One region of the Chryseobacillus diguaensis genome, then DNA from elsewhere that is predicted to be linked to it. Evidence: riboswitches for the same ligand, from Rfam matches in the RefSeq annotation. Region 1 holds a riboswitch; the other holds the start of a gene.

The links. Region 1 has a riboswitch for cobalamin ahead of ACOT8F_RS03630 (ribonucleoside-diphosphate reductase subunit alpha). Riboswitches for the same ligand answer to the same signal wherever they lie in the genome.
Region 2: linked by a shared signal. The riboswitch ahead of metE (5-methyltetrahydropteroyltriglutamate--homocysteine S-methyltransferase) and the one ahead of ACOT8F_RS03630 (ribonucleoside-diphosphate reductase subunit alpha) in region 1 are both predicted to bind cobalamin.

What each region holds. Positions count from the first base shown of each region.
Region 1 is NZ_JBMKNV010000002.1:161,549-177,598, forward strand. Features, by position in the region: gene ACOT8F_RS03630 (ribonucleoside-diphosphate reductase subunit alpha) at 1-2,263, opposite strand, end outside; cobalamin riboswitch at 2,442-2,618, opposite strand; gene dat (D-amino-acid transaminase) at 3,181-4,020, shown strand; gene ACOT8F_RS03640 (methyl-accepting chemotaxis protein) at 4,173-5,153, opposite strand; gene ACOT8F_RS03645 (protoglobin domain-containing protein) at 5,161-5,475, opposite strand; gene ACOT8F_RS03650 (universal stress protein) at 5,599-6,111, opposite strand; gene ACOT8F_RS03655 (transglycosylase domain-containing protein) at 6,295-8,331, shown strand; gene ACOT8F_RS03660 (CPCC family cysteine-rich protein) at 8,368-8,622, opposite strand; gene ACOT8F_RS03665 (HPr family phosphocarrier protein) at 8,882-9,169, opposite strand; gene ACOT8F_RS03670 (efflux RND transporter permease subunit) at 9,682-12,708, shown strand; gene ACOT8F_RS03675 (ABC transporter ATP-binding protein) at 13,130-14,887, shown strand; gene ACOT8F_RS03680 (ABC transporter ATP-binding protein) at 14,884-16,050, shown strand, end outside.
Region 2 is NZ_JBMKNV010000005.1:95,605-111,654, forward strand. Features, by position in the region: gene opuFB (osmoprotectant update ABC transporter permease/substrate-binding subunit OpuFB) at 1-562, opposite strand, end outside; gene ACOT8F_RS09955 (ABC transporter ATP-binding protein) at 559-1,527, opposite strand; gene ACOT8F_RS09960 (MarR family winged helix-turn-helix transcriptional regulator) at 1,690-2,124, opposite strand; gene ACOT8F_RS09965 (organic hydroperoxide resistance protein) at 2,227-2,640, shown strand; gene ACOT8F_RS09970 (lmo0937 family membrane protein) at 2,703-2,855, opposite strand; gene ACOT8F_RS09975 (hypothetical protein) at 2,979-3,332, opposite strand; gene ACOT8F_RS09980 (glycosyl hydrolase family 18 protein) at 3,734-4,915, shown strand; gene ACOT8F_RS09985 (glucosaminidase domain-containing protein) at 5,255-6,409, opposite strand; gene ACOT8F_RS09990 (DUF3817 domain-containing protein) at 6,781-7,074, shown strand; gene sspJ (small acid-soluble spore protein SspJ) at 7,123-7,287, opposite strand; gene ACOT8F_RS10000 (MerR family transcriptional regulator) at 7,475-7,906, shown strand; gene ACOT8F_RS10005 (MFS transporter) at 7,908-9,065, shown strand; cobalamin riboswitch at 9,259-9,486, shown strand; gene metE (5-methyltetrahydropteroyltriglutamate--homocysteine S-methyltransferase) at 9,973-12,219, shown strand; gene ACOT8F_RS10015 (YetF domain-containing protein) at 12,246-12,935, opposite strand; gene ACOT8F_RS10020 (type 1 glutamine amidotransferase domain-containing protein) at 13,105-13,764, shown strand; gene ACOT8F_RS10025 (DUF3243 domain-containing protein) at 14,068-14,409, opposite strand; gene ACOT8F_RS10030 (protein-glutamine gamma-glutamyltransferase) at 14,660-15,472, shown strand; gene ACOT8F_RS10035 (hypothetical protein) at 15,514-15,759, opposite strand; gene ACOT8F_RS10040 (response regulator) at 15,834-16,050, opposite strand, start outside.

The DNA.
Region 1 (16,050 bases):
CAATTAAGCTTGATGTGGATCGCACATAATAGGTTGTTTTCAAACCGGCCTTCCATGCCGTAAGATGCAAATCCAGCAGTTCCTTCGCTTTAATTGTATTCAGTACATAAAAATTGAAGGAAACCGATTGATCGATGTGCCTCTGTCTTTTTGCATTCTGCTCAATGCTCCACTTTTGGTCAATAAAATAGGCTGATTTGTAAAACCAGGTTGTTTCGGCGCTGAGATCAGGTGCCGTAACCGGAATTTTGTAATCTTTTTTTTCTTCTGAGTATACTTTCTGGAAAATTGGATCGATGCTCGCTGTGCTGCCTGCAATGATAGAAGTGGAGGCATTTGGTGCAACTGCCATCAAGTAAGCATTGCGAATTCCCTTTCCGGCTGTCTTTTCACGAAGTTCATCCCACGGAAGTGCGCTTGTCTCATTCGAGTAGCCGCGTTTTTGAAAATAAGCGCCTGTATGATAATCAGACCCTTCAAATAGCGGGTAAGCTCCCTTCTCTTCTGCGAGATCTGCACTTGCAGATAGGGTTAAAAAAGCGATTTTTTCGTATAGGCTGTCCGCATAGAGGACAGCTTCTTCGCTTTCCCACTTGATGCTTTTCAGTGCAAGCAAGTGATGCCAGCCGAACGTTCCGAGTCCAATAGATCGGTATTTGCTGTTTGTGATTTTTGCCTGATGAACAGGGATATCGTTCAAATCAATCACATTATCAAGCATCCGAACTTGAATAGGCACAAGCCTTTCCAATACTTCTTCCGTTACTGCCCTCGCTAGATTAATAGAAGAAAGATTGCAGACAACAAAATCCCCAGGAGTTTTCACAGTGATGATTTTGCCGTCTTCTGTATACTGCTCGTCCATTGTTGTCGCACTTTGATTCTGAGTGATTTCGGTGCAAAGGTTACTGCAGTAGACCATCCCTTGATGGGGGTTAGCATTCAGGCGATTTACCTGGTCGCGGTAAAACATGAAAGGAGTTCCTGATTCAAGCTGGCCAATCATGATCCGCTTCATAATATCAATGGCAGGGACTTTTTCTTTAGAAAGGGCAGGATGCTTGACACATTCGGCGTAACGATTCCTGAAATTGCCGTTGCCAAACTCTTCGTCGTAAAAATCCTCCAAGCTGTAGCCCATTGTTTTCCGGACTTCATGAGGATCAAATAAATACCAGTCGCCTCTTGCTTCCACCTGCTCCAAAAATAAGTCCGGAAGGCAGACACCTGTAAAAAGATCGTGGGTTCGCAGACGTTCATCCCCGTTGTTTAGCTTTGAATCCAGAAAGGAGAAGATATCTTTATGCCATACATCAAGATAAACGGCAATAGCACCTTTTCTTTGTCCGAGCTGATCAACACTGACAGCCGTATTATTCAGCTGCTTCATCCAGGGAAGAACGCCTGAACTGACTCCTTTAAACCCGCGTATGTCACTTCCTCGGCTTCTGATTTTTCCTAAATAAACACCAATACCGCCTCCGCTTTTGGACAGGTTGGCAATGTCCGTGTTGCTGTCAAAAATTCCTTGCAGGCTGTCATCGACTGTATCGATAAAACAGCTGGATAGTTGTCCAATCGATTTTCCGGCATTTGAAAGCGTTGGAGTTGCCACTGTCATGTAAAGATTGCTTAAAGCCCAGTAGGCTTCTTTAACCAAACCGATGCGCGTTTCCTTGTTTTCATTGGCCATTAAGGTCATGGCAATGATCATAAAGCGCTCCTGCGGAAGCTCCATCACATTTTTGCTATAATCCCGCGCCAAATACCGGTCACTTAACGTGCGAAGCCCGATGTATGTAAACAAAAAGTCTTTTTCCGGATCAATGGCTAAGGAAAGCTCCTCAATTTCAGCTTCGGTATAAGAAGACAAAATACGGCTGCTGTAGATGCCTAAAATCGTTAGCGTTTTAATTAATTCAAGCAGGGATCCGTATTTTTGAGAGGCGGCGTAGTTTCGTTTTTTGGCTGCTTTTTTATAAAGGGTATCCAGATAAAGCCGGGCACAGAAATGAGTCCACTCCGGTTCATTTTCATCAATATTAGCAAGGCCTTCTAAAATCAATAAATTGGATAATTCCTCTTTTGTATAAAATTCTCTCGCTGAGATTGTTTCAATAAGCCGCTCAATAAATGGCTGAATGGAAATAGCAGGGAAGGCAGCCGCTTTTTCTGTTAAATAGGCAGCAAGCTCTTCAGGATTAAACAGCTGTTCGTTTTTTTCGATTTCATCAATAATCATTGTCGTCACTTGTGTCGTCATTAGGATTCCTCCTCAAAATAAAAGGTGCTTTTTTACTAGGCGTAGAGATTTGAAGTATAAAAGCCTCTTTTTCTGCCAAATAAAAAATCCGCTCTTGGCAATGAGCGGATCAAACGATAGTATAGGGGGTACCCCTATATAACCATCGTTTCATCTTCTCAAGGCCCCCGGAGAACAGAAACTAACATCAGCACAGGCAGGTCTCCTGACTCGTGATCATCCTACTTATGGTCCTTCCCGTACAAATTGTACAGTGGCAATCCATGTTCGTCACACTTACAGTTGCGGGGACAGTTCCGGCATTTAACCGGATTCCCTTTTAATCCTTGCGGCACCTTATGCTGCTGGTAATAATCTATATATAGTATTTTAATTGTTTTTTATTTTCTATATGTTGTGTTTTATAGTTAATATCATAATAGACATGCTCCAAGATTTCAACTATTTCTTTTACAATGCCGAAAGTTTTCATATAGATCAGATGCTTTGTTAGAGGCTGATTACGCAAAATGTGTTGTTATTCGTAGAGGCTTCATTTCTTAAAATTTTTTTATCTGGATTGCAAGTATATTCAAGAAAAAAAGATGGGAAATCAACAAAGTTTAAGAGAGGCTTTTTTTCGCAAAGATTGTTGCTTTTCGTACAAGCTCTTATCACGTATTCAGCCAAGCTTCGGGGCATCTTTTCTTAAAGAATATTACCTTCCCGATGGTTTGTTAACCGTAATATAGGGTCATGAGCAACAAAGTTTAAGAAAAGAGCCTTAAGAAAGGAGCCTTGTTGAAAGAGGGCTATTTTTCTCGGAATTTCTTTTTCTATAACCAGACAATTAACCTGTAAACATTGTTTCTGCTGTGATACTGTTTTACTAATAAAACAGATTTTTCTAGATGAGAATGTGAAAAGGAGCGGAAAAGATGTTTGTCCTAATAAACGATAAAATCGAAAAGAGAGAAAATGCGAAAGTAGATATTGAAGACAGAGGCTATCAGTTTGGAGACGGCGTTTACGAGGTCATCAAAGTTTATAATGGCAAGCTGTTTACACTTAAAGAACATATGGACCGCCTGGAGCGGAGCGTCTTTGAAATGAAAATGAGGCTTCCTTTCAGCCGGGAGGAAATAGAAGGGAAATTAAAAGAACTGCTCAGGATCAATCATGTGGAGGAGGGAGCCGTTTATCTTCAAATAACCCGAGGAGGCTCGCCAAGGCAGCATCATTTCCCTGACTCAACTGTTCTTCCAATGCTAACGGCTTATCCATTTGAGTGCCATCGCCCGAAAAAACTTCAGCAGGAAGGGGTAGAAGTCACTTTGACAGAAGACATCAGATGGAAGCGCTGTGATATTAAAAGCTTAAATCTGCTTGGAAATGTGCTGGCTAAGCAGGAAGCAAAAGAGGCTGGGAAATTTGAAGCGGTCATGCACCGCGATGGCGGGATATCAGAAGGCAGCTCCACCAATTTCTATGGTGTCCTTGACGGCAACATTTTTACCCACCCGGTTAATAATCTGATTCTAAACGGAATTACGAGAATAAAGGTAGTGGAATTGTGCAGGAATGAAGGAATACCATTGACGGAGAAGGCTCTTAAAATGGAAGATCTGGAAAAGCTGGATGAGGCTTTTATTACTTCTACCACTTCTGAAGTGTTGCCAGTCATCAAAGTTGGAGATACTGTCATCGGAGAAGGCGTTCCAGGTGCTGTTACAAGAAAGCTGCAGAAACTGTTTAATCAATTAATTGACCAAAATTAAACAAACATGCATACTCTCCTTTTAAGGCTCTAAACATTGTTGCTTTCTCATAAAAGATGCCGCGAAGTAAGTCTCTATGCGTTTCTAGGAAATGAAGAAGCGAAAACAGCTTTATTTAAAAAGCACTGGTATTTATCCAGTGCTTTTTCACTTCATATATTGTCAGAGAGCTCTTTTAAATTGTCGGCAGTTGCCGAAAGCTCAGTCATTGTTACCGTAATATCATCAATGACATTTGCAAACTTGGCAAGTTCCAGGTCGGACAAATTGCTTTGTTTCTTATTGGCCGTCATGAGCTCAAGCACGCTTTCATAGAATGTTTCCATTTGGGTCATGTTTTTCGCTCCATCTGTTGTTAAGTTTGACATTGTCGAGATGGATTGTCCGATGTTATCCACTTTTTGGTGAATATCTGTGATTAGGCTGGAAATCCCCTGAACAGATTTTTTTGTTTCCTCTGCAAGCTTTCGCACTTCGTTTGCAACAACAGCAAACCCTTTTCCATATTCTCCGGCTCTGGCTGATTCGATCGCTGCATTCAGGGCTAAAAGATTGGTTTGCTCAGCTATGGAAGTGACGAGTGATAGGACGTTATTGATTTTTTCAGAGGTTTGTTCCAGCATATTCATTTCACTGGAAATGTTTTTTGTGCTTTTCTCAATAACACTCATTAATTCAGATTGTTTATCAAGAGTACTTTTCCCAAGATCGGCCTCGCGGGAAGCTTTATCGGCCTGCACAGCATTTCCGTTGGCTGACTCTGCTATTTGGTGAGATTGCTTATTTATGTCCTGTACCCATTCATTAGCCTGACTTGTAATTGATGCAAGACGGATGGCTGTCTCATTCACTTCATGCCGAAGATTTTCTTTTTCCTTTTCCAATGCTTCCCGTTTTTTTCTGTTTTCCATATCGTACGCTTCCAGAACGATTTGCTGCTCCAGGCCGATCATTTTGGAGACTGCCTGATACGATTCAAAAAGCTCGTCCTTATAGTGAACAGTTTGATAAAAAACATTCGTGATCTCGGTTTGAAGCTGTTGAAAAGCGCACAGATACCACTTCTCTTTTAAGCCGATTTTTACATGGATGCTTGCGATCCGTTTGAGTCTTCCAATTTCGTCATCATCCAAATTGCCTTTAAACATGTTGAGTTATATGAGTTCGCAGCGTACCTTTTAGTTTGTCTACTGAGCTGTTCTGATTGATAATCTGCAAAAGCTTTTCTTCGCGGACAATAGCTGCATAAAAGGAAGTCATAATCGTTTCAATATTTTCCTCAATAATTGGCTGCAGACTTTTAAGAATTAATAGATCTTTTCCAGATAATCCTGACATTTCAATCTGTTTTGCCAATTCAGGATATGAAACGTTTATAGCAGGAAAATGGACAAATTCATCCCATTTTGGAATCAATCTTTCTCTCTCTGTTTTCTTTTTCGTTAAAAATTTCACAAGGCTCCCCCTAATTATGCTTTCTTCACTTGTAATATCGGCGATTCTGTTCGTTTTTGCACTATGGTAAAAATAAAAAAGGCATCGCGGGATGCCTTTTTCCAGTGAATATAGAAATTTATTTTAAACAATCAATACTGGAAGATTTGTCGAGCTTGAAACCTTTTCACTCACGCTTCCTGAAAATAGTTTTTTTAGTCCGCTTAAATGGCGGCTTCCCATAATTATCATATCTGCCTGTATTTCTTCTGCATAGACTGTTATCGCTTCTGCAGGATCACCATCAAGAACCTTTACTTCCCCAGAGCAATTATTTTCTTCCAGGATATTGCTTGCCTGAACAGAAACCTCTGTCGTTCTGCCTCCTATATAATCCTGGTTTTCCTCAGCACCCATAGACCCTTGATCCACAGCTGAAGGGGGTACAGGATAATTCTGCAAGCCATCTGTCATATATGTGGTATTAGCAGGATATCTTGATGAATCAGCTGTAATTGCTGCGGCCGACTCATCGAATACGTGAGCCACTGTAATGGCTGCGTTCAGCTGTTTACTAAGGTTTGCTGCAGTATTGAGAGCGTTCACACTATCTTCCGTACCATCAAAAGCCACCAGCAATCGCTTGATTTCTTTCATGATTTCCACTTCCTTTTTGAATATTTGAAAAATTGTTTAATCATATATACCCGGCCTGCCTTGTTTCTAATCATTTTTGTGTGACCCCAAAGAAAATTCATTTCCAGCCGAATCATGTTACCATGCGCACAATGAAAAAGAATCCATACGAGTTTGCTTTTAAACAACTACGAGGTGATTGAAATGATAAAAGGCATTCTTACCAGAGTGTTTATTTTTCTTGCTCTTTTTGTTCTTCTTCTCTTTTTAGTCAATACAGTAATGGTGAATGCAAAGGATGTATCAAAACTTGAACAAACCATTGCTCAGCCAACTGTCATTTACGGAAAAGACGGTAAACTGGCGAGCAAGCTAAGCAATTCGAAAGTTGATTGGATTGATTATAATGAGATTCCTCCTGAATTTATCCACGCACTGGTGTCGACAGAGGACCGGGATTTTTTCAAGCATGGGGGAATTGATTATTTTGGTATCATTCGCGCAGCATTTAAAAATGTTACAGCTGGCGGTGTTGTAGAAGGCGGAAGTACATTAACACAGCAGCTTGCCAAAAACGTTTTTTTAACCCATCAAAAAACGTTTACCCGAAAATTCGATGAGTACTTTTATGCGAAGAAAATTGAAAAAGAATATACAAAAAAAGAGATTTTAGAGCTTTATGCCAACCAGGTTTACTTTGGAGAGGGGGCATGGGGTCTTCAGCGTGCATCCCAGATCTATTTCGGCAAAAATGCGAAAGACTTAACACCCGGTGAAGCAGCGGTTCTTGCAGGTTTGATAAAAGCTCCAACAGCCTATTCGCCAGTGGAACATATGGATAAGGCAATCCAGCGGCGCAATCTGGTTTTAGGTTTTATGAAAGGACAAGGTTACTTGTCCGAAGCTGAGACTGAAAAAATTAAAAATGAAAAGATCATTTTGAAGAGGAAATCAATTGATCCATTCAAAGGAAAATATCCATCCTATGTGGATCAGATTATCGCTGAAGCAAACCAAAAATACGGTATATCACAAAAGGATATTCTCTCAGGCGGATATAAAATCTATACAGAGATGGATCAGAACATGCAATCCGGTCTTGAGGATGTATATAAAAATGATAAGTTGTTTCCAAAAAGTGCGGAAGGAGAGCCTGCACAAAGCGGTTCCGTTCTGATTGATCCCAAAACAGGCGGGATCAGGGCCCTAATCGGGGGAAGGGGTGTTCACTCCTTCAGACAATTTAATCACGCGACACAGCTTAAGCGGCAGCCTGGTTCTGCCTTAAAGCCGATCGTTGATTATGCTCCTGCTCTGGAACAAGGGTTTGATATATTCAGCGAATTGAAGGACGAACCGCTTAATCTTAAAGGGTATGAGCCAGAGAACTATGATCATCAATACAGAGGCAGGGTAACTATGTATGATGCCCTGATTCATTCTTATAATGTACCTGCGGTTTATACACTGAGTCAGGTAGGGATTCAGGCTGGTCTTGATTCAGCGGCTAAGTTCGGCATTCCTGTTGTAAAAGAAGACCGCCAATTCGGTTTGGCGCTTGGCGGCTTATATCGGGGAGTCTCACCGCTGAATATGGCAGAAGCATTCTCTGCTTTCCCAAATGATGGAGTCAGAGAGGCATCTCATACCATTATAAAAATAGTTGATCCGAATGGAAATGTGGCAGGCAGCTATAAAAAGCAGGAAACGCGCGCAGCATCAAAAGAAACAGCAGATAAAATAACTTACATGCTTCAGGGCGTTGTAAATGAAGGAACAGGGAAGCAAGCCAGATTAGAGGGGAGAGAGCTGGCAGGGAAAACAGGAACGACCCAGTTGCCGCAAAAAGGTTCAGATGGAGTTAAAGACCAGTGGTTTGCAGGATATACACCAAATCTCGCAGGTGCTGTATGGGTTGGCTATGATCGTACAAATGCCAAAAATTATCTGACTACCTCAGCCAGCGAGACAGCTGCACCCATTTTTAAAGCTATCATGACAAAAGCGCTGGCAAATGAACCGGTTGAAAACTTTAATCTTCCAAGTTATTTCAAGCCGGTACCGAAAAAACCAGCTGCCAGCACCGAAAAAAGTCAAGCGGCAGACGAAAAAAAATCTCCACCTGAAAAAGACAACAACAATCATAAAGATAACAATCATGAAAACAAAAAAGACGGGCATAAGAAGGATAAAAAAGGTAAAAAGGAAAGAAGCGGCAGCCATTCGAAAAAGGACAATTAAACCTGACAAAAAGCAGCCGAGTCCGGCTGCTTTTTGTCATACTTGCATTCGTTCTTCTATTGGACGCCAGTATGGATCCCGTTCATCAAAGCAAGTAGGCTGCCTGTGAGGATAGGCACTCATCCTGAATTCCTTCTGATAAGCACGGAGTGACTTTTCATTCATACCGCCATCATAATCTGGATTGACGAATTGCAAAGGATCATCTTCCCAAAAACAGAGGTCACAGATCTCCCAGTTGCGGGGTTTTACAAGGGTTTTATAACCGCAGCAAGGACAAGTAGCTTTCATTTGAAATCCTCCCGTTACAAAATAAATATTCCAATAATGAACTCTAGCAAGAAAGCCTGCAAATCGCAGGCTTCATTTAGTCTTGAACGTTAAGTATAAAATCGGTTTTTCTAAGTATAGGCAGCTTTTTAGGAAAGTGCGCTGATAATCCATCCAATGACAACAATTGCCCCTATAATCATAAGTATCGTACGAATCATTTCACATTCTCCTTTTATTTTTGGCTTAGTTTCTGCAATGAAGTTTTCGCTTATACTTCTTAATGAATCTGAATTTTAAGCGAAGCTGATTTTTCAGAAGCTGGCTCAGATAAAACAGCATCAATTTCCATTAACAACGCGTCATCTTCTACACCATTCAGTACAACAGAAATGTCATTTTGTTTCGGAAGCGTCAGCAGGAATGAAACCATGGAAGGCAGTTTTTTTGCATTCACTTTCCTGTGATTTTCCGTTTGAAGAAAGATTGATCCTTCATATTTATTAGCTAGCTGATATAAATGCAGTGCCTGCTGCATATTCAATGTTTTCTCTATCATTTTAATCATTTTTTATTCCTCCATATGTTTTATACAGAACAATACCTCTTCATGAAGTACCTAAAACACTCTTCATATAAAATGGGTCTAAGTACCTCCCTGAATCTAAAAATCGCTCTAAAATTCAGACCGAAATGAAATAAATATAGTCTACTTTGAAAAAAATGGTTCTTTAAATCTATTTAAATGGGAATTTTAGCAATTGTATTAGTAACCAAATTAGTCTTAAAAAATGGCTCTGTTAAATTTGGCTGCTGATTGCAGCTAGCAGACACTCAAGCTTTAGCGGGCTTACCTTAGAGCCTCCGGGGTCTCCCTTGACACGCTATTCTATGCAGGAGTCTCAGCACCCGCTCCTATCAACAATGTGTGAAAATCAACATTATGCTTTAACTGAGCCTAAAAAATAAAAAATATGAAACTAAATATCTATAATTTAACCAAAAATTAACATATAATTTCCAGATAATGATGTATAGTAATGGAGGATATTTCTAATTCTTTTATGGAGGAAGATGACCATGTCTTTGTTAACAAAATTTTCATTGAAAAACAGAGCCGCCATTATCATTATGGTATTTCTTGTAGGAGTCCTTGGGGTATACTCTGGAGCAAAGCTTCCGATGGAGCTTCTTCCAAGTCTTGACAGCCCTATGATTAATGTCACTAGCTTTGGACAGGGAATGGACGCTGAAACAATGGCTGATGAAGTCACAGCCCCCCTTGAAAAAGAACTAAAAAATGTAAAGCATCTTGATACTATAACCTCTTCAACTTCTGAAGGTGTTTCCCAGATTTCGATGACTTTTGATTCAGGGACAGATATGAAGGAAGCGGGCCGGGATATTGAGAAGATTACGAACCAGGCGAGCCTGCCTCAAGGGTTTCAAAAGCCTGTTGTTTCACAGCTGAATACTTCAATGATTCCAATCGTTCAAATTGCACTCGAGTCAAAAAATGGATTTACTAAGGATACGGAAGAAAAAATCGATAATAACCTCATATCAGACATCCAGGATATTGACGGAGTTTCTACCGTTTTGAACTATGGTAAATCTGTTACTGAACTCGCAGTTAAGGTAGACAGCAAAAAAATAGAAGAAAAGAAGATTGCTCCTCAGCAAATCATGATGGCCCTGCAGGCACAAAATGCTTCTATACCTTCAGGACAGGTTTCAGTTGACGGAAAAACTAATGCTGTCCGGGTACTTGGTCAAGTCAAGAATATAGAGCAGGTAAAGAATGCTATTATTGTGCCTGGGGTTAAACTTAAAGATATCGCTAATGTTAAGATTGAACAGTATTATGAAGCGGATACCCGAGTTAATGGAAAAAACGCTCTTCTTTTAGTAGTAAGCAAGGAAGCAAGTGCAAACGCTGTCGAGGTTAGTAAAAAAGTTGAGGCAAAAGTGGAAGAGTTAAAGAAAGATTACAAGAGTCTTTTCGACATGCGAATCATCTCCTCAAATGGAGAGACAGTAGAAAATGCAGTATTTGGAATGGCGAGAGAAGTTCTTTTCGGGGCTCTTGCAGCGACTATTGTCATCTTCTTGTTTCTGCGTAATGTAAGAACGACATTGATTACGGTTGTCAGCATTCCTCTTTCCCTGTTGATTACTCTTTTCTTGCTTGATCAGTCACATGTAACATTAAATATTCTTACTCTTGGCGGAATAGCCGTGGCGGTTGGACGCCTAGTAGATGACAGCATCGTAGTGATCGAAAACATCTACCGGAAAATACAGCAGGAAGGCCGTTCTTTCGAAGTCATTTATGGAGGAACAAAAGAAGTTGCCGTCGCTATCACGTCTTCTACCCTTACGACAATCGCAGTCTTTTTGCCGATGATTTTTGCAGGAGGAGGTATCGGAGATCTCTCTTACTCTTTGATCCTTGCCGTTGTGTATTCCATCTTAGCTTCTCTTCTAGTAGCGTTTACTGTCGTTCCATTAATGAGCTTTGGACTATTAAAAAATATTAAACATAAAGAAACAAAACCTCTAAAATCTTATACAAATATTCTAAACTGGTCATTAAATCATAAATGGATCGTCATCCTTTTATCCATTCTGATTTTTGCTGGGTCTATTACGGCTTATGCCACGATCCCTCAATCGAACATCAATACGGAAGATCAATCTATGATGACCGTAACGATGAAGTTTCCTGCTGATTATGACCAATTCCTTGCTAAAGCTAAAGCGAAAAATCTAGAAACCAAACTTTTAAAAGAAGATAAGCTGAAAGACCTGTTCTTCCGAATGGGGGCATCAAAAGAGGATGCGAAATATTCCCAGCTTTCAACTGATAACGTCGCTACTTTTCAGCTGCTGTTCAAAAAAGGGAAAGATACTGAAAAATTTATCAGCGATGTGAAAAAGCTCGCTGGTGACTACAAGCCTGCTTCCATTGAAGCGGCAAAGGCAAGCTTTGGATCTTTCGGCGGTGGCAGCGGACTGGAACTCAATATTACAGCTGCAAACCAAGAGGACTTAAAGAAATCCGCTAAAATTGTAACAGAAAAATTAAAAAATATTTCAGGACTTGATAAAATCAAAAATAATTTTGAAGATCTTCAAAAAGAATGGGTCGTAAATGTAAACCAAAATAAAGCTCTCCCTTTAGGGTTAAATTATCCTCTTATCAGCGGAGATATCAGTGCATCTCTCGGAAAGGTACCTGCGGGTGAAATGAAAGTCGGAGATGAGAAGCTTCAAGTACAATTAACACCGAGCAAGAAACCGGAAAATGAGAATGAGTTGCTGAATTCATTCATTTATTCTCAGGCTGGTCCGATCCCTCTAAAGAAAATAGCAAATGTGGAAAAACAAGATATCAAAACAATGGTATATCATAAAGATGGAAAAGAAACGGTTCAGGTGACCGCAGATATTACAGGAAAAGATTTAAGAGCTGTAGGGACCAAAATTGATGAATTAATTAAAAAGACGGAACTTCCTGCAGGAGCTAAAATTCAAATGGCCGGAGCTACGGAATCCATGCAGAAAAACTTTATGGATCTCTTTAAAATAATGGGAATTGCCATTCTGGTTGTTTATTTAATCATGGTCATTACATTCGGCCAGGCTCGTGCGCCATTTGCCATTTTGTTCTCACTTCCGCTTGCAGCAGTTGGAGCAATTCTTGGACTGATCGTTTCCAGAACAACTGTTGATATCAGTTCATTAATCGGGGCTTTAATGCTGATCGGCATCGTTGTAACAAATGCCATTGTATTAATCGAAAGAGTTCAGCAAAACCGCATAAAAGGAATGGAAGTACGTGAAGCTCTGCTTGAAGCGGGCAGCATCCGTTTGCGTCCTATCATTATGACAGCCGTAACGACGATCGTGGCTATGGCGCCGTTGTTATTTGGGGAACAAGAAGCAGGAAGCCTTGTTTCAAAAAGCCTTGCAGTTGTTGTTATAGGAGGCCTCTCTGTATCCACTGCTTTAACATTGATTGTTGTGCCTGTCATGTATGAACTGCTTAACCGCAAAAAGAAGAAAAAAGCTAAACATAAAGATCAGCAGGAAATTGTGGCTTAAGTTACAATTTAAAAATGGGTAATTGACAAAATTATCTAATAAATGGTATCTTTACAAAAGAAACCAACCGAAACCATATGAAAGGAGGGCTGTGCCATGAAACGGATCAATGTTGCGATTTCAGTGAGAAAAAGAACTTCCGTTTTTAGCGCAGCCCTGCCTTTTTAAATAACTGCAAATATGAGCAGTCGTTTAAAAAAGTTTTTTCTAAGGCATGGGCAGCGATTTTTCATCTCGCAGCCTATGCCTTTTTCATTTGTAATAGAAGAAGGCATATTGCATCGCAGTATGCCTTTTTTTCTATTAATAAACTAATTTGAAATTTGGGAGGAAAAAGCTATGAGAACAAGATTAATGAAGCGAGCAGTGGAAAAAGGAGATCCAGAGAGCGGTTAGTAAATATGAAAAAGGAGATGACGCGATGTTTTCTGTATTAAAAAAATTAAAATGGTTTTTTAAAGCGTATTGGAAGCGATATACTGTTGCGATTGTTTTGCTGTTAATAGTCAATATTCTTGAGGTCATACCACCAAAAATTTTAGGGTCCGTTATCGATCAGATTGATCAGGGTTCTTTCTCAGGAAGCCTGCTGGTTAAATATATTTTCTTTTTCCTCGGACTTGGGCTGACAACTTATACATGCACTTATTTCTGGATGTATAACTTGTTTGGCGGCGCCAATCTGATTGAAAAAATTCTCAGGACCAAGTTTATGGGACAGCTGCTCCGAATGACACCAACCTTTTATGAGAAGAACCGTACTGGAGATTTAATGGCAAGGGCGACGAACGATCTAAAGGCGATTTCGCTGACAACTGGATTTGGTATTCTAACACTTGTTGACTCCAGCATGTATATGCTGACGATCCTGCTTACAATGGGTTTTATTATCAGCTGGAAGCTTACAATTGCAGCAATCATTCCTCTGCCTATTATGGCTTTTATTATCAGCCGGTTCGGCAAGCATATTCATGAACGGTTCATGGCCGCTCAGGATTCGTTTGGAGACTTGAACGACAAAGTACTCGAATCCGTGGCAGGAGTGAGAGTCATCAGGGCATTTGTTCAGGAAAAAGAAGATGTGAAGCGGTTCAGCAAAATGACAGATGATGTTTATCAAAAAAACGTGAAGGTTGCGAAAATTGATGCTTTGTTTGATCCGACAGTAAAGCTGCTTGTTGGGATCAGTTACATGATCGGGCTTGGATTCGGAGCGTATATGGTATTTAACAGAGAACTCACACTCGGTGAACTCGTTTCTTTTAACGTTTATCTTGGCATGATGATCTGGCCGATGTTTGCGATCGGTGAATTAATTAACATCATGCAGCGGGGAAATGCCTCTCTGGATCGGGTGAACGAAACGTTAGCCTATGAGCCGGATGTGAAAAATGCCAATGAACTGATAGAAAAAGACCTTCCGACAAGCATCCAGTTCAAAAATGTAACATTTCAATATCCAACTTCACAGGTTGAGAATTTACAAAATATTTCATTCACAGTAAAACGCGGTGAAACGATTGGTCTCGTGGGCAAGACGGGCAGCGGAAAAACAACCATTATTAAACAGCTTCTTCGCCAGTATCCAACTGGTAATGGAGAACTAACCCTTTCCGGTGTTCCAATTGAAAAGCTGCCAATGGAAACACTTCAAAAATGGATTGGCTATGTTCCTCAGGATCATGTCCTTTTTTCCAGAACGGTAAGAGAAAATATACTGTTTGGGAAAAAGTATGGTACAGAGGAAGAACTCCAAAAATCCATTGATTCTGCATTTTTCCGAAAAGACCTTGAGATGCTGCCAAAGGGTCTCGAAACGCTTGTGGGAGAAAAAGGGGTTGCATTATCTGGAGGACAAAAACAGCGGATTTCAATTGCTAGAGCACTTTTGATTGATCCGGAAATTCTCATACTGGACGATTCCTTATCTGCTGTTGACGCGAAAACAGAAACCGCCATTATTGAAAACATCCGCCGTGAACGGGCTGATAAAACAACCTTTATCACAACACACCGTTTATCAGCAGTTGAGCATGCAGACCGCATCCTTGTCATGGATAACGGTTCCGTCATAGATGAAGGAACTCATGCTGAATTAATGAAAAGAGATGGCTGGTACCAAGAACAATATGAACGTCAGCAGATCGAAGCTGAAAATGAAAGCGGGGTGAGCGCATGAACACTGGAAAAAAACTCTTTCGATACGCGCTCATTTATAAAAAAACGTTAATACTGGCACTTATCATGCTTTCAGTAGCCGTGTTTGCTGAACTGACTGGGCCTTTTATTGCGAAAAACATGATTGATCAGCATATTCTTGGGATTGAAAAACCATGGTATGAAACGAAAACGCCCTCAAGTGAAAGCGTCAGATACAAAGGGGCAACATACAAACGGAGTGACCGGTTTGCTCCTTGGGAAGCAAAGGGAAAACAAATTCGAATCATCCAGGTGAAACGGGATTATTACTTTATTCCATCTGCTATTAGCTTCGATGGGAAAAGAATCGCAGAAGGAAATAAACTAACGTTTGAAAGAAACGGCAAAAAAGCAGTTTATTCTGCTGCAAAGCTTTCAAATGATGATCTTCTTGCATTTTATAAGCCTGAAGTAAATGGCGTTATCAAGCTGATGGCTATTTATCTTGGACTCCTTGTTCTGGCTGCGTTTTTCAATTATGGACAGCGCTATTTCCTTCAAATAACGTCAAATCGGATTATTCAAAGAATGCGGGAGGACATTTTTGAACATATTCAGCGTCTGCCAATCAACTACTTTGACAATCTTCCTGCAGGGAAAATTGTAGCGCGTGTTACAAACGATACGGAAGCTATCCGGGAGCTTTATGTGGCAGTACTCGCAACCTTCTTTACAAGCGGAATTTATATTACGGGAATATTCATTGCCCTATTTCTCCTTGAGCCAAAACTTGCCCTGATTTGTCTTGTCATTGTACCGCTGTTGGTCGTATGGGCAATTATATACCGGAAATTTGCCTCTAAATACAACCATAAAATCCGGTCGCTGGTGAGCGATATAAACGCAATGGTCAATGAGTCCATTCAAGGGATGACCATTATCCAGGCGTTCCGGCGACAAAAGGAAATGAATAAGGAATTTGAAGAATTGAATGAAACTCATTTTGAGTACCAAAGAAAGCTTCTCAGCCTGAATTCCCTTCTTTCTCACAATATGGTCGGGTTTATAAGAAATGTCGCTTTCGTGGCTCTCATCTGGTATTTCGGAGGAGCATCTCTGCATGCAGCTTCAGCCGTTTCACTGGGCGTCCTATACGCATTCGTTGATTATTTAAATCGGCTATTCCAGCCTATTACAGGAATC
Region 2 (16,050 bases), on a different contig from region 1:
CAGCAGGAATTGCACCAAGTAGGATAAGGTAATTATCATTACGATCAATACCAAGCAGAATCAGTTTACCCAACCCGCCAGCACCGATCAAGGCAGCAAGCGTTGTGGTTCCAACAATCAGCACCATTGCAGTACGGACTCCGGCCATCATTACAGGAAGTGCAAGCGGAAGCTCTACCTTTAAAAGGCGCTTTCTGCTGTTCATCCCCATGCCTCTTGCAGCTTCTAAAAGGGACGGGTCCACTTCCTTGATTCCGGTATACGTATTCCGTAAGATCGGCAGCAAGGCATAAATAACGAGTGCGATAATAGCAGGGACGATTCCGATCCCAACAAGCGGAATCAGCAATCCAAGCAACGCCAGCGACGGGATGGTCTGAAGGACCGCTGTCACCCCAATAACCGGCTCAGCAATCCTTTGGTTTTTTGTAAGAAGAATCCCAAGTGGAATCGTAATGATAACAGCAATAATAAGAGCTAAAAAAGAAATCTGAATATGCTCAAATAAAGCACCAATCAATTCACTCTGTCTTTCCTGGAACGTTTGAATCAATCCATTCATCGGGCAGCCCTCATTTCAGCAAGATGCTTCACGATTGTCTGGCTCGTCAAAACACCAATCGCTATTCCATCCTTTTCAACAGCAATAGCATCACTTTCTGCAAGCTGACGAATCACTTCATCAAGAGAAGTTTCTGCTGAAACGACAGATGAATATCCGGAAGCAGGATCAATTGGGTTTAGCTTGCTTTCAAGATCCTTTACTAAAATATCCTCATTATTAAAAGCAGACAGGGTATGTATAGACCGATTTCCGATGAATTCCTTTACGAAATCATCAGCAGGGTTCTTCAGCAAATTCTCGGGTGTATCTGCTTGCACCAATATACCGTCCCGCATAATGCCGATTCGGTCACCGAGGGCAAGTGCCTCCTGCATATCATGTGTAACAAAGACAATCGTTTTTTGAATCCTTTTCTGTAAATCGGCGATATCCATTTGCAATTTTTCACGGCTGATGGGGTCAAGAGCACTAAAGGGTTCATCCATTAAGATAATATCAGGATCAGCTGCAAGGGCTCTAATAACGCCGATTCGCTGCTGCTGTCCCCCTGAAAGCTCATTTGGTTTTCTTTTCTTAAACGTTTTTGGATCCATCCCTACCATCTCAAGCAGCTCATCAACCCGTCTGCTTACTTTTTCTTTATTCCATTTTCTCAATTCTGGGACAATCGAAATATTCTCTTCAATTGTCATATGAGGAAAAAGGGCAATTTGCTGCAGCACGTAACCAATGTTCCAGCGAAGCTCATGTATGTCATATTCGTGGATGTTCTTCCCTTGTATGTATATACTTCCTTCAGTTGAATCAATCAAGCGGTTAATCATTTTCATCGTGGTCGTTTTGCCGCAGCCGCTTGGACCGATAAACACAAAAAATTCTCCCTTTTTTATCTCAACATCCAGAGAATGTACAGCTTTTATTCCATCCTTGTATTCTTTTGTTACCTTTTCAAACCGGATCATATCGTTCTCCTTTTTCAGCCTCAATTTCGTGAGCACTTCTGGATATAAAAGCAAATTATCTATATACGTATACCCAAATTCAATTCCTCTTTAAACAAGAAAATAGTTTTAGCACGTTCTTCTATGCGGATGGATTTTCGATGCAGAAAAAGAATCTTTTGGTTATTTTTGATGCAGCTTTCCAAGCAGGCTGCGGATCTTTTTGTTCAGGTCCTTATATTCTTCAATGGGCAATCCCGCTCCTTCGAAAATATTCAGCGGAATTTCACTCGCTTTATCCTTTAAAGCAAGGCCTTTTTCGGTCACTTGAACATGAACAATCCTCTCGTCATCCATCGATCTTTTTCTCGAAACGATTCCGCGTTCCTCCAGTCTTTTTAATAATGGAGTAAGCGTTCCAGAATCCAAGTACAGCTCCTTCCCTAATTGTTTCACAGACAGTGTTTCTTTTTCCCATAGAACAAGCAGGACGAGGTACTGCGGATAAGTGATATCCAGCTCTTTCAATAATGGATGGTACAGCTTGATCATTTCCCGGGAACAAGCATATATGGAAAAACATAATTGGTTATCTAGCAGAAGGACATTTTCTTTCATAAGATCACCTCTAACTCAAAATATTTGACAGTTTCAGTATAAAGGCGTTATATTGATTACGCAAAAATTAATTGTACACAATTTAATGGAGGGTTATTTATTATGAAACCTGTTTATACAGCAACAGCAACTGCTATCGGCGGACGTGGAGGAAAAGTTCAATCTTCCGATAACATATTGGATTTATCAATAGAAATGCCAAAAGCTTTAGGAGGAGCAGGAAAAGAAGGAACGAACCCGGAGCAATTGTTTGCAGCCGGATATGCCGCTTGCTTTGACAGTGCGTTAAATCTTGTTGCAAGAACAAAAAGAATCAAAATCGGCCAAACAGCTGTCACTGCACATGTAACCATTAATAAAGATACGGATGGATTTGCTTTAAGTGCGGTACTTGAAGTAAACATTCCTGAAGTCAGCAAAGAAGAAGCAGAGAGTCTAGTTGAACAAGCTCATCAAGTTTGCCCGTACTCTAGAGCTACAAGAGGCAATATGGATGTAGAACTGAAAGTCGTTTAATAAGCAAAATAAGCGGGAAGGCTGCGCCCTCCCGCTTATTTTCCATTCCTTCGCTGACTCCGTCAGCCGCGTCTTCTTCCTCTTCCCTGAACCAATTTAACAATAAAAATGATCACAGCAACTAAAAGGACGATGTGAATTAATCCGCCTGCCACTTTAAAAATAAGACCCAATATCCAAATAATAAGAAGAATCCAGATTAATGTCCAAAGCATGATTTATCCTCCTTTGACTTAACATGTTATCTGTTCATTAACTTTAATTTACCCTTAATTCTTCCTTGTTACACTCTAAACGTTTCAGCTGAAGAAAAGCCCTTATTAAAGGGCTTTTACATTTTATTTTGACTCATCTTTTTTATCATCATGGTACTGAACGGCATACTGCGATCCTTCATCAACCATTTTGTTGTCTTCGATGTCATGAGGATCAGGATTCCCGGCTTTTTCAATCGGAAAGGCTTCCTTTGAAGGATTCGTATCATTTTCAGTGCTTGTTAAAGCTGCTTTGCTGTTGCCCTCTTTAGCCTCTTCAATGTTTTCTTTAGAAAACATTGAAACACATTTCGCATATACATCTTTCACACTTTGCCCTATTTTATCTCTTTTTGTTTTATCCTTTAGCAAATAAGTTGCCGCAGCACTTACTGTAGCTACACCGACACCTGATAAAATTAATCCATTTCTTTTCAATGTTCAATCTCTCCCTTCACTTTTAAAAATCTGCTGTTAGAGTCTCTTTTACCCTGAAGAGTGTCTTTTAAACGTAAAGGATTTTAAGAATTTAGCTTCGTCAGCCTATTTCCGGAGGAAAATTTTTAAATAAGAAGACTTCAAAGCCCGAAATATGGGGATTTTTCCTAAAAGAAATTTTTCATCAAGGTTCTTTTCTTAAACTTTGTTGCTCCTCACTCCAAATTTCTTTTAAACGACCCTTTAATTGGCAAAAACTTTAAGAAAAGATGCCCCGAAGCAAGTCAAAATGTTAGAACTTTTACGAATAGAAAAGATGTCTTATAAATACTTTTTCCCTATTATAACCATTCATATTCTGGTCACTCCTGAGAAAGGATAAGGAAAAAAGGAGTGATTACATGAAAAAATTGTCTTGTATCATGCTTATTATTTCCTTCCTTCTTACAGGCTGCGGAGGGAGCATGGGGAAAGCTGGAAAAGATCCTGGCCAGGGTTCAAATAATCAGGCCGGCGGGGTTAATCCCCATCCTCGTGTAAATCAGATCAGCACGAAAACAAAAAAACCTTCTGAGGTTAATCCAACAGATACCGAATACAAAAAACAAAAGATTGAAACCATTGGTTTTCTTGAACCAGTCGATCCAACTAAAGCCGTTACAGAAATTAAAAATACCGGGAAGCTGCTTTCTTATACAGCTTTTTTCAGCTACCGTGCAAAAAAAGATGGCAGTCTTATCCCGCTTAATGATGCAGCACCGCTCGCAGCAGCAAGAAAAACAGGCACTGCCCCGATGATGGTACTGACAAACTTTACAGAAAGCAATTTTTCGCCAGATGTTGCTCATTCTATTTTTACTAATAAAGCTGTTTCTGACAAACTGATCAAAAATGTCCTAATTGCTATGCAGACAAAAGGATATAAAGCGCTCAATATCGATTTTGAACATATCAAACAAGAAGATAGAGAATTATACAATGGCTTCTTAGAAACGATGATTCCAAAGCTTCATGATAAAGGATATCTTGTGTCAACAGCCCTTGCACCTAAAACAAGTGACAAGCAAGCAGGGCCCTGGCATGGAGCCCATGATTATAAAAAGCACGGCGAGCTCGCTGACTTTGTTATTCTGATGACATATGAGTGGGGCTGGTCAGGCGGTCCTCCAATGGCTGTATCACCTATTCTTCAAGTTAGGAAAGTTGTGGATTATGCACTGTCCGTTATTCCGAAAGAAAAAATTGTCATGGGGGCTCCTCTTTACGGGTATGACTGGACTCTTCCCTATAAGAAAGGAAACCCATCAGCCAAACGGATCGCACCGGAAGAAGCTGAAAGTCTGGCTTACAAAAAAGGGGCAGAAATTAAATTTGATAATAAAACCCAGTCTCCTTATTACTACTACAAGGATGCGGCGGGGAAAAGCCACGTTGTCTGGTTTGAGAATCAGCAGAGCGCGCAGGCTAAATTTGAACAGCTGAAGGATTTCAAACTTCGCGGCATCGCTTATTGGGTGCTCGGAGAACCATTTCCTGAAAATTGGTCCTTGTTAAAAGAACAATTTCAAATCCGGCATCATTAAAAAAAGGCTGTTTTCGCAGAGATTGTTGTTTTTCGTACATGCTTCACGCATTTAGACTAGCATCGGAGCATCTTTTCTAAAAGTTTTTGCCATCCCAATAGGTTTCTAGGACTATATATAGGGTCATGAGCAACAAAGTTTAAGAAAAGAGCCTTAAAAAAAGCGCAAGCGCCTTGAACTTGGCGCTGAAGCTAGATTCAGTGTGCATGGTATTTTAGGGTCAGTTCTTTTCTTAATAGCTGTTTTTCGGGGCATCTTTTCTTAAAGTTCTTGCCATACCAAAAGTTTTGAGGACTAAATAAAGGGGCATGAGCAGCAAAGTTTAAGAAAAGAGCCTTTTTAATTGATATATTCCATCGTCGATTTATCTAGAGTAATGGTATTTCCTCCGCCAAGGTCGAGATTTCTTCCTTTTATATTAAAGACTCTGTAAAGATTTCCTTTAACAAGTGTTTTGATCGGATCACCTTGAGGATTATAGAGATCTGTTTGGGCGGCAAGTTTTATATATCCAAGAAAATAAACTGGACGCATTATTTTGGGTACATAATAGCCCCCGCCAACATAATAATTGCTGTCATCATAGCTATACACTCTTAATGCTTCTCCTGGCATAACCTTTCGGCTGATTTTTCCAAATGGTCCATACATATATGTATCGGAGTTTTTTATGAGAATTCTTCCAATATAGATCGACATGGTACTGCTTTCCGCTTTAACCGTATAGCCTCCGCCAAGGTCATATCCGTTTCCTCTTACCCCAAATACCCGAAAAGTGCTCCCGTTTTTCAGCATTTTATAAATAGTTCCATCAGGTGCGAGCATTTCAGTATCCTTTTTAATCGTTAGCTTGCCAACTGGAAGAGAATGTCCTGATGGAAGCATCGTATTCGGTATGGTGAGCGTTACTTTTCCGATAGAATCATAGATGGACTGGACTCGTTCGCCGTAGCCCTTTCCAGGTACAGCCCATTTTCCATTAAGGTCTGCCCAATAGTTGGCAACACCCCGATTTACCAGATAAAATCTTGGATCAGCAAGCTCTGTTGCAAGCGGCAAGGTTGAACTGTACGCTTTTAAATGCTGAATATGAGCTCTGACCCCTTCTTCAGGTGTGGCAAAAAACGCTCCCTTTACACCGCCTCCTGTCGTTCCAATGCCGGCATAATTATTCTGTTCAGGAATAACATCACCTCCAAAATTAAAAAATCCTGTTTCATGAATGGCCTGGGCAAAAGCAACATCTCCTTTTATCCCTTCAAGATTTCCAATCTGCAAATAATATTCAGCAAGCTGGTAAATGCTTGTCCCAGGTGAAAGTTTTGGTGAAGGATTATTCATCAAAACATAATCACCTAACTGCTGTGCTGTAAGTGTAGATGTTCCATTAATAGTCATATCTTCAGCTTTAGCGGATTTCATCATTCCTCCATTTGCCATTATTATCGCAAAAACAAGCAATACTGTGAACATGTACCTAAAGTCTTTCCTCACTCCATCTGCTCCTTTTTTCCATAAAAATAAACAACAAGGCATATTATACCAAAGAAATAGACTAGTAGTTTAGAATTATGGAAAATATAGAAGCATTTAACAAAAATGAAATATTTCGTTTTTGAACTACCCGCCACTTATCAATCTTACGGTATGTTTGAAGTGGGGGATTCTTAATTAGGCGCCACGAAGTTAGTCTATATACGTGTTCTAAGATATTACGAATAGCAACAAATATACGAAAAGAGCCTCATAAATTTTGGACAACTTTATGAACTTTTCAGGTTGATAGAAATGATTGTACCTATACTTGTATATAATATAAAAAAGAGCAAACAAAATAATGAATAATGACTCATTGGAGGTCAAGCATGCTTTATTACCCTGTTGAAAGACTAAAGCTGATTGGAACGATTGAAGGAATTTCTTTCCTCGTTCTGCTCGGTATTGCAATGCCGCTCAAATACATAGCCCACTTTCCGGCAGCCGTTACAATAGCCGGCTCCCTTCATGGATTATTTTTCGTTTTGTTTCTTCTGGCCGTTGCCAATGTTACCATTAAACATCGATGGCCGCTTTTAGCCGCTGCAGGAGCAGTTCTTGCATCCGTAATTCCCTTTGGCACATTTGTTTTAAATTCAAAGCTCAGCAAAGAACATCCATAACGGCAGGCAAAAAGTGCGGTCCCTATACGGGCCGCACTTTTTTACTGATTACATTTGAGAAGAGCCAGAGTCATCATTCTTCTTGTTTTGAACTGCCTCTTGAAGAGGGTCACCTTGCAAAGCCTGCTCTGCTTCCTGAAGTGAAGACTGAAGAGCATCATTGTTCTCTGGTTTCGCTTTAGAATCTTTATTATCTTTTCCGAACAATTTCATTTCTTTCACCCCTTCCATTTCGTCTTCTTTCCTACACTTGTAATATGAGAAAGAAGCATGACAAATATACATCCTAATTTTTTAGTGCGGGTTTGAGTAAAATAAGAAATCTCCTGTTTTATGGATATTGACAAAATCTAACGTTAACGTTAAGGTTAAATTAGAGAGTATTATGAGGTGATTTGCTGTGAGTTTATTAAAAATAGATGATGTAGCGAAAGAAACTGGATTAACAAAAAGAGCCATCCGTTATTATGAACAAATTGGACTTATTCATACTCCAGAACGGTCAGAGGGCGGCACAAGACTTTATTCCGGAGAAGACATTGACCGTTTAAAAAAAGTCATACTTGCAAAAGAAATATTGGGCTTCTCCCTTCAAGAGCTACAGCAGTTTTTAGACCTGCATGACACTGTTGACTACTACCAAAATTCAACTGAAAAACCCGGCTCCCTTTCTATCACTGAAAAGTCAGAGTTAAAAAAGATTTATCTGGGCATTGAGACACAGATAGGGATGATTGATCATAAAATCACTAAAATGCTTCATTTCAAAGAGGATCTGCAGTCACTATCAAGCCGGGTGCAGCAATATATTATAGAAGAGGAGAAAGATTAAAATGGAACAAAACCAGACACTTGCCAGATACATTACAGTTTTTGCAACGTTTTTAGCATTCATGGGCATAGGTGTAGTGGATCCGATTCTTCCTGCGATAGCTGAACAAATCGGCGCTAAACATTGGCAGGTAGAAATGCTGTTTACAGCTTACATCCTGACAATGGCCATCATGATGATTCCTGCAGGAATTTTCGCAAGCCGTTATGGTGATAAACGCATGATGACTATCGGCCTTGCGATTGTAACGGTATTTGCCCTTATTTGCGGTTTTTCAAATGGAATCACTGAACTGTCTTTATTCCGTGCTGGATGGGGACTCGGGAATTCCATGTTCTTTGCAACAGCCATGACTCTTCTGATCACTTTAACTCCACAGGCACATGTTGCTGTTGGAATGTATGAAGCGGCAATCGGCCTTGGTATGGCAGGAGGTCCACTTGTGGGCGGTGTTCTTGGGGGAAGCTCATGGAGATATCCGTTTATAGCAACAAGTGCTTTAATTTTTCTAGCCTTCATACTGGTCCTTTTCTTTATTAAAGACCCTGGAAAAAGCAAACCTCGAAAAGCAGCCGGTTTAAAGGAAATGGGCAAGCTGTTTGCGTTTAAACCTTTTTTAAAAACAGCACTCGGGGGCATGTTTTATTATTACGGTTTCTTCGTTGTACTAGCTTATTCTCCACTAGTTGTAAGCTTAAGCACAATTCAAATTGGTTTAGTATTTTTCGGGTGGGGCTTATGTCTTGCTTATGGTTCTGCTATTCTTTCGCATCAGCTTGAAAAGAAATGGACGGCCAAGCAAATTTTGCCTTTCAGTTTGGCAGCCTTTATCCTTTTCCTTGTATTCATGTTCTTCATTCCATCTACTCCTGTAATGGTTGTCCTGATTATTCTTTCCGGTCTTGCATCCGGTTTAAATAACGCCTTGTTCACAAGCCATGTAATGGAAGCTCCTTTTGAAAGAAGCATCACTTCAGGCGGATATAACTTCCTCCGCTGGCTTGGAGCAGCCATCGCTCCTGTTCTTTCAGGGGTTATTGGACAATCTGTTTCTTCAAAAGCGCCATTTCTTATGGCAGCTGTTCTTTCTGTTGTTGCCTTTTTCATGATTCGATCAACAGTTAAAGAACCAGCCGATCAAGAAATTATTCAACAGTAAAAGGAAAGGGGACTTGATTTTAAAATCAAGTCTCCTATTAATGATTAGGCCGTGATTTTCCCGCATCAATAAAAATCCACGAATAGCTTTAACTTAGTTTTTATTATTTTGCCCTTCATCAAAATTCCGAATATTCATATAAAAAGTTGCCTGAAATAAGATTATATGCTATAACATTAACTAACAATTTCAAATTGCCAGAGGAAAGTCAGGTGCCGGCAATGCCGGCTTAAAAGGGAATCCGTTTAAAATCCGGAGCTGTCCCCGCAACTGTAAGTGCAAATGAATCAAACAATGCAAATCTTTTTATCTTTGGATGAGAAGCTTTTGAAAGTAAGCCACTGTGAAATTTTTTTCACGGGAAGGTATTTGAGGAAGATGAAGCACAAGCCAGGAGACCTGCCTGCTTTCCCGCCAAGTTTTCAGATCTTCGGGGGGTGAGATGCGAAAGCGGTCATGAGGTTTAGCTTTTTCAAGGCATTTCTTTGCCTTTTTACTTTTGATCGTTTAGCACACTTCGTTTCGGAAGTGTGCTTTTTATTTTGTCTATAAAGGCTGTTTTCACAAATGATTGCTGCTATTCATCTAAGTTCCGAAGACGCATTGGGATTAGCTTCGGGGCATCTATTCTTTAAGTTGCTGCCTTATCCAGGGCCTTATGAAAGAAATTTAGAGTGTGCAGCAACAAAGTTTAAGAAAGGCTGTTTTCGCAGAGATTGTTGCTATTCGTAAAAGCTGATATCACGCATTTAGTCTAGCTTCGGGGCATCTATTCTTAAAATTCTTGCCTTATAGATATGGTTTGTGGACTAAATATAGGGTCATGAGCAACAAAGTTTAAGAAAAGAGACTTAAGAAAAAGGCCTATATAAAATGACTACTTGATAATATGAAGGAGTTTTGCAAATTGAAAATTATTAGCAGTAATCAAGGCTATCCAAGACTTTGGGCTACAAGAGAATGGAAAAAATGCTTGGAGGCGTTTTGGAAGAATGAATTGTCTGAAATAAAATTCAGAGAAAAAATGAAGGAGCTCCGTCTCGCTAATATTATGAAGCAAAAAGAAGCTGGAATCTCTCTTGTTCCGTCAGGAGATTTCACTTTTTATGATCAAATGCTGGATACTGCCTTTATGTTCAATATCATTCCAAAAAGACATAGGCTTACCGATCATTCCAGCCTTAAAAATTATTTTTCAATGGCAAGAGGAAGTGAACAGGCAACAGCGTGTGCGATGACGAAATGGTTTGACACGAATTATCATTACCTTGTACCGGAATGGGAGGATACTCACCCTGAGCTTGTTTACAATAAACCGCTCTATGACTTTCTTGAAGCAAAGGAAATAACAAATGCAAAGCCAGTTATGATCGGACCCTATACTTTTATCAAGCTTTCTAAAGGTGTTTCATCGCTTGAAGTAGCTTTGAATCATTTACTTCCCCTTTATAACCAGTGCATACATGAGCTGGAAGAACACGGCGCAGACGTGATCCAGCTTGACGAGCCAGCATTTGTGCTGGACGATGCCGAAAAGGATTATCCTTCCATTCACCGATTTTATGCTGAACTGACCCGTTCTCTTAAATCCATTGGCATAATGGTGCAAACCTATTTTGAAGAACCGTCATCTTATCAAGATTTCATCACCCTTCCTGTGCAGGGGTATGGTCTTGATTTTACAAGAGGCAGCACTGTCGATTTGATTAAAAAACACGGATTTCCAGCCGATAAATGGCTCGGAGCTGGATTGATTGACGGCAGGAATATATGGCGGATAAAAGGAAAGGAATCACTGGACCTTCTTTATTTCATCACTTCTGAAATAAAGCCAAAGGAACTCTGGATTCAGCCTTCCTGCAGTCTTATTCATGTTCCCGAATCACTCACGCACGAAGAAAATCTGCCAGTTGGCTTAAAAGAAAATCTTTCTTTTGCTGAAGAAAAATTAAAAGAGTGTGCTGCGCTTGCGGAATCTGAAAATAATCCCTCTCTGAAAATAGAGATTCTAGAGTGGGATACTTTATCTGACAAATTGAATATTTACAGACAGAAAAGCAGCGATCATCCTGAATCGCTCCTGCCTGCAAGAAGAATGGCTCCATTTTCCGAAAGAGCAAAAGCGCAAGATCAAAAGCTTGCCCTGCCGATCCTTCCGACTACAACCATTGGAAGCTTTCCTCAAACTAAAAAAGTCAGAAACATGCGCCGCCAATTTCGAAAAAATGAAATAACCAAAGAAGAGTATGATGCTTTTATTAGGGAAGAGACGGCCAGATGGATTGCCACTCAGGAAGAACTTGGTCTTGATGTACTCGTGCATGGTGAATTTGAGAGAAATGATATGGTAGAGTTCTTTGGGGAAAGCCTGAGCGGCTTTGCCTTCACTTCTTTTGGATGGGTCCAATCCTATGGCTCCCGCGGGGTAAAGCCTCCTATTATTTATGGAAACGCAGAGTGGGCAGAACCGATGACAGTGGATATTCTTAGCTTTGCAAGCTCTCTTACAGATAAGACTGTAAAGGGAATGCTTACAGGTCCCGTTACCATCCTTAATTGGTCATTTCTAAGAACCGATTTAGCAAACGAGGAGCTCCTGCAGCAAATCGGACTTGCCATTGAAAAAGAAGTCATGGCTCTTGAACAAGCAGGCATCGGTATTATCCAAATCGATGAACCTGCTTTTAGAGAGGGTCTTCCACTAAAAAAACATAAGCAGGAGGCATATTTAAAGAACGCCGTAAATGCTTTTAGACTTACTCATTCTAAGGTGCAGAACACTACGCAAATTCATACACATATGTGCTATAGCGAGTTTAACGAAATTATTGAAGCAATTTCTGAAATGGATGCTGATGTCATCTCAATTGAAGCATCAAGGGGAGGAGGAGAAATATTAAAAGCTTTTCATGATTTTCATTACAGCAAGGATATAGGACTAGGAGTATATGACATTCATAGTCCGAGAATTCCTTCCGTACAGGAAATGACAGCTGTGATAAAAAACTGCCTGAAGGTTTTGCCGGCAGAACGGTTTTGGGTGAACCCTGACTGCGGTTTAAAGACTAGAACAGAAGAAGAAGTGATCCGCTCACTGAAACATATGACAGAGGCTGCCCAGTCAGTCAGAGATGAGCTGGCACTTAAGCTATGATCCAAAGGGCTGGCTTCCCATGGAAGTCAGCTTTTCTTTTCATGCTTCTGTATATACAAACCGCCATCTTCTTGGATTTCAGCATAAAACACATCTGAATAATGGAGGATTCCATTTTTCAAAAGCTGTTTTTGGAGCCATTCTTCTGTGACAGAGGTTTCCTTTAAATTCTTCCTGACAAGTTTTCCATCTGATATAAGCTCTGCCGGGAGAAACTTTCTTTTAACCGTCACGTTTACATCTTGTTTTGAAGCATTCTCATGCTCTATTTTTTTTAATACACTCAGCATCCCATTCGGTTCAAGAATTGCGTAGTCGACATGCTGCATAGCAAAAATGCCTTTATCTCTTAAAAGCATGGTTAAATCGTCAACATTCATGCGGTTGGAATGGAGGGCTTTTTCAACCAATTTTCCATTTTTAATAATAATGGTGGGCTCTCCATCAAGAATAATTCTTGCCTTTGCGGACTTTAACGATAGAAACTCTACACCTATAGCAAGCAGTGTCCAAAGCAAGAGCCCCATCACTCCATCTAAAATGCGGATGTCTCTGTGAACGACCATATCCCCTGCAATATTTCCAAGGGCAATGCCTGTAATGTAAGTAAACATGGTCATCTGGCTTAGCTGCTTTTTGCCAAGGATTCTGGTTAACAGAAGCAATATAAAAAAACCAAGCAGCGTTCTTACGAGAGTTGTAATAAGATGTTCCATCAGGTTCCTCTTTTTTATCAGATTATTGACTTTAGTTTTTTCAAGCAGTTCCCTTCTCATTCAGGTTGTCGAAAATGCTTATCTTAAAATTAATTATGCAATAGAAGTTTACTTTTTGAGAAAAAGGCTAAAAGCTAATATAACGTTAAAGAAATAGGAGGCATCACTCTTGAAAAAAGTCTTAATGGTATTAACCAATGCAAGTAAGATTGATGAAAAGCATGAAACAGGCCTTTGGCTTTCAGAATTTGCAGAGCCTTATAATGAATTCAAAAAAAGAGGTTTTGCAGTAACGGCTGCAAGCCCTGAAGGCGGAAAAATCCCTATTGATCAAAACAGTGTGGAGGATAATATTCCAGATGATTTTGATGAAGCTATTGGTGTTCTGCAAAATACAGAGGTTCTTTCCACGATAAATGTGAATGATTTTAATGGCATATTCCTGCCAGGTGGACATGGTACCATGTTCGACTTACCGGACAATCAGCCGCTGAAAAATGCATTAAAGCATTTCGCTGAGAACAATAAAGTGATTGGAGCTGTCTGCCATGGACCAGCTGGCTTTGTGAATACGAAGCTATCAAATGGAAAATGGCTTGTAGACGGTGTAAATATGACGGGATTTACGAACGAAGAAGAGCAGCAAACAGGGCTTGCTCCGATGATGCCGTTTTTGCTTGAATCCCTTTTAAGAGCGCAGGGAGCGAAATTTGAAGGGGCTGCAGCCTATTCAGATCATGTCGTAGCAGACGGACGCTTTATAACAGGGCAAAACCCGCAATCCAGCCAATCAGCTGCAGAGTCTTTTGCTGATGCTTTAAACGGCTAATGCAAATAATTTTAAGAAGGAGGAAAGCTTTTATTGGTTTCCTCCCTCTTTTTTTTATCTGTCTTTTATTTTTTCCCCAGATCGTCCTGTTTTCGCATAATTTGTAGCTGATCATCTAATCTAGAAGAGAAAGCAACAATGTTTAAGAATGAGCCTTCATTAAATACAACGAAGGGAAAAATATTTTGGATCACTTTTTTGAAATTTTTTTGTTTTTTTTGTAGTTCTTATTTAACAGAACATCTGCTGAATGTGAGGAAAACGCACAAAAAAAGAACGCCTCAATGAAGCGCCCTTAACTATTTATTCAGATGTTACCATATTAATAAGCATATGGGCCAAGTGATGCTGCTGTTCTTGATCACCGGCTTTCCAAAGCTCCTTCAGTACATATTCTTCCCGATTTTTCGGTTCAATGTTTTCAGCGAGATACCCTGCAATTTTTTCAGCAGTCATGGCAAGCTGCTCATTGCCTAATCCGAGTTTTTTTCCCACTTCAATCTTTCCCGCTAGATATTTTTTAAAATGCTCAAAGCTGGAAAGTATTTCATCCGCTTTTTCATGATCTATCCGATTCAGCACATCATCTACTTCAAGAGGGTTTACTTTGCCTTGACGATTCACCATATGTTTTTCTTCACTCATCTTCTTCATTCCTCCTACAAATCGTTCTTTTCCTTAGTATGTTAATAGCCTAAAAAAACATCCCTTAAACTCATAATTAAGCTCCAGAGAAGCCCAGAAAATAAATCTTTTCTTAACGTTTGCTGCTTTTTCATCCTTAAATGCGGATTAAAACCAGGGATTAGTATCACTTCTTTCATAATAAGCATATCGTAATGAAGGAAACGCTTAGGCAAATGCCTATCCACTTATTTTGGGAGGCGGGCAAGTCATGATATTGATTAACAAAGTGCTGCAAAGTTATGACCAGATTAAATCTGCAGCAAATACAAATCTTCAACGGGAAACTCTCAGAAAGATGAACCAGTATGAAGAATTATATTCTTATGATTCTATAGAGCAGCTCATTTTTGAACTCGACATGAGGGAGCGAATCGTCCGTGCTGCAAAGGACCTTTTCAAAAGCGGCATTCAATTTGAGATCTTTGAAAATTCTGTTTCCAATAAAAAATATTGGACCACAACTCCTCAAGGGGCATTTGTTTTAAAAAGAGGGTTCCTCCCTTCCCAGGGTATTCGTGACATTTTCAAGAACGGATCCTTATACGCTTTTGAGTGTGCAACCGCTATGGTCATTATTTTTTACAAGGCTGCTCTTGATAGCATTGACGAGTCACAATTTAACAGGCTTTTTGAAGGGCTTGTGCTTTATGACTGGCATAGTGATGATGATTTAGGCATCCACACCTCCAGAGGCAATAACTTCCTCCCTGGAGATGTCCTCTATTTCAACAATCCGGATTTTAATCCAGAGACACCTCAATGGCGCGGAGAAAATGTGATTGATCTCAGCGGCGGCCAATATTACGGGCATGGGATCGGCATTCGGAATGCTCAAGGAATTATTAAACAACTGAATTCATTAAGAAGGCCTCATGCAACTCAAACAGCGTATTTATTTTCACAAGTAACAAAACCAGATTATAAATACCTATCTTATTTTCAAAAAATAAATAGACGGTTGGTTTTCCTTGAAAAAAGTGCAGTCGTCTCAAAAATCGGTTCAAATACGGCTGTGTATTAGTCCAATTCTCCAGAGTGCTGAAACAAAAAAAACCTCTTCGCTCATTGCGAAGAGGTAAATATTTTGCGTTTTTTATACCAGCTTTCTCTGCCAAAGTGCTTGTTAGCCAGCCACTCCATGGCTTCCAGATCTCCCTTTGTAACAACTGGATCCCGTTCATCCCATTTGACATTTCGAACAAAAAAGTAATTTTTTATGGGACAAAGCAAGGCTTTAGAATGGGGAAACGTTGAAAAAACAAATTCTACTCTACCCCTTTTTTTATAGGAGAAATCAATGATTTCCATAATCATCACCACTTACAGTTTAATAGATTCTAAGGAAAATACAAGTAATAATGGGCTAATTATGATTGAGGAAATCATTCTTTATATTCAACTGGTATAAGAATTTGTCCATGCCAGTTTTTTTGCAAAAGGGTTTGAAGAATCAGCTTGGATAGCATGCTTGGCTGATACGGTTTAACCAAATAATCATTCGCTCCAAGTGCCATTCCCTTTTCCTTTTCATCCAGAGCTGAGGAAATAAAGATGGGGAGCTGTGAAAAAGCCATGTCTTCTTTTAATTGAGTCAGCAGA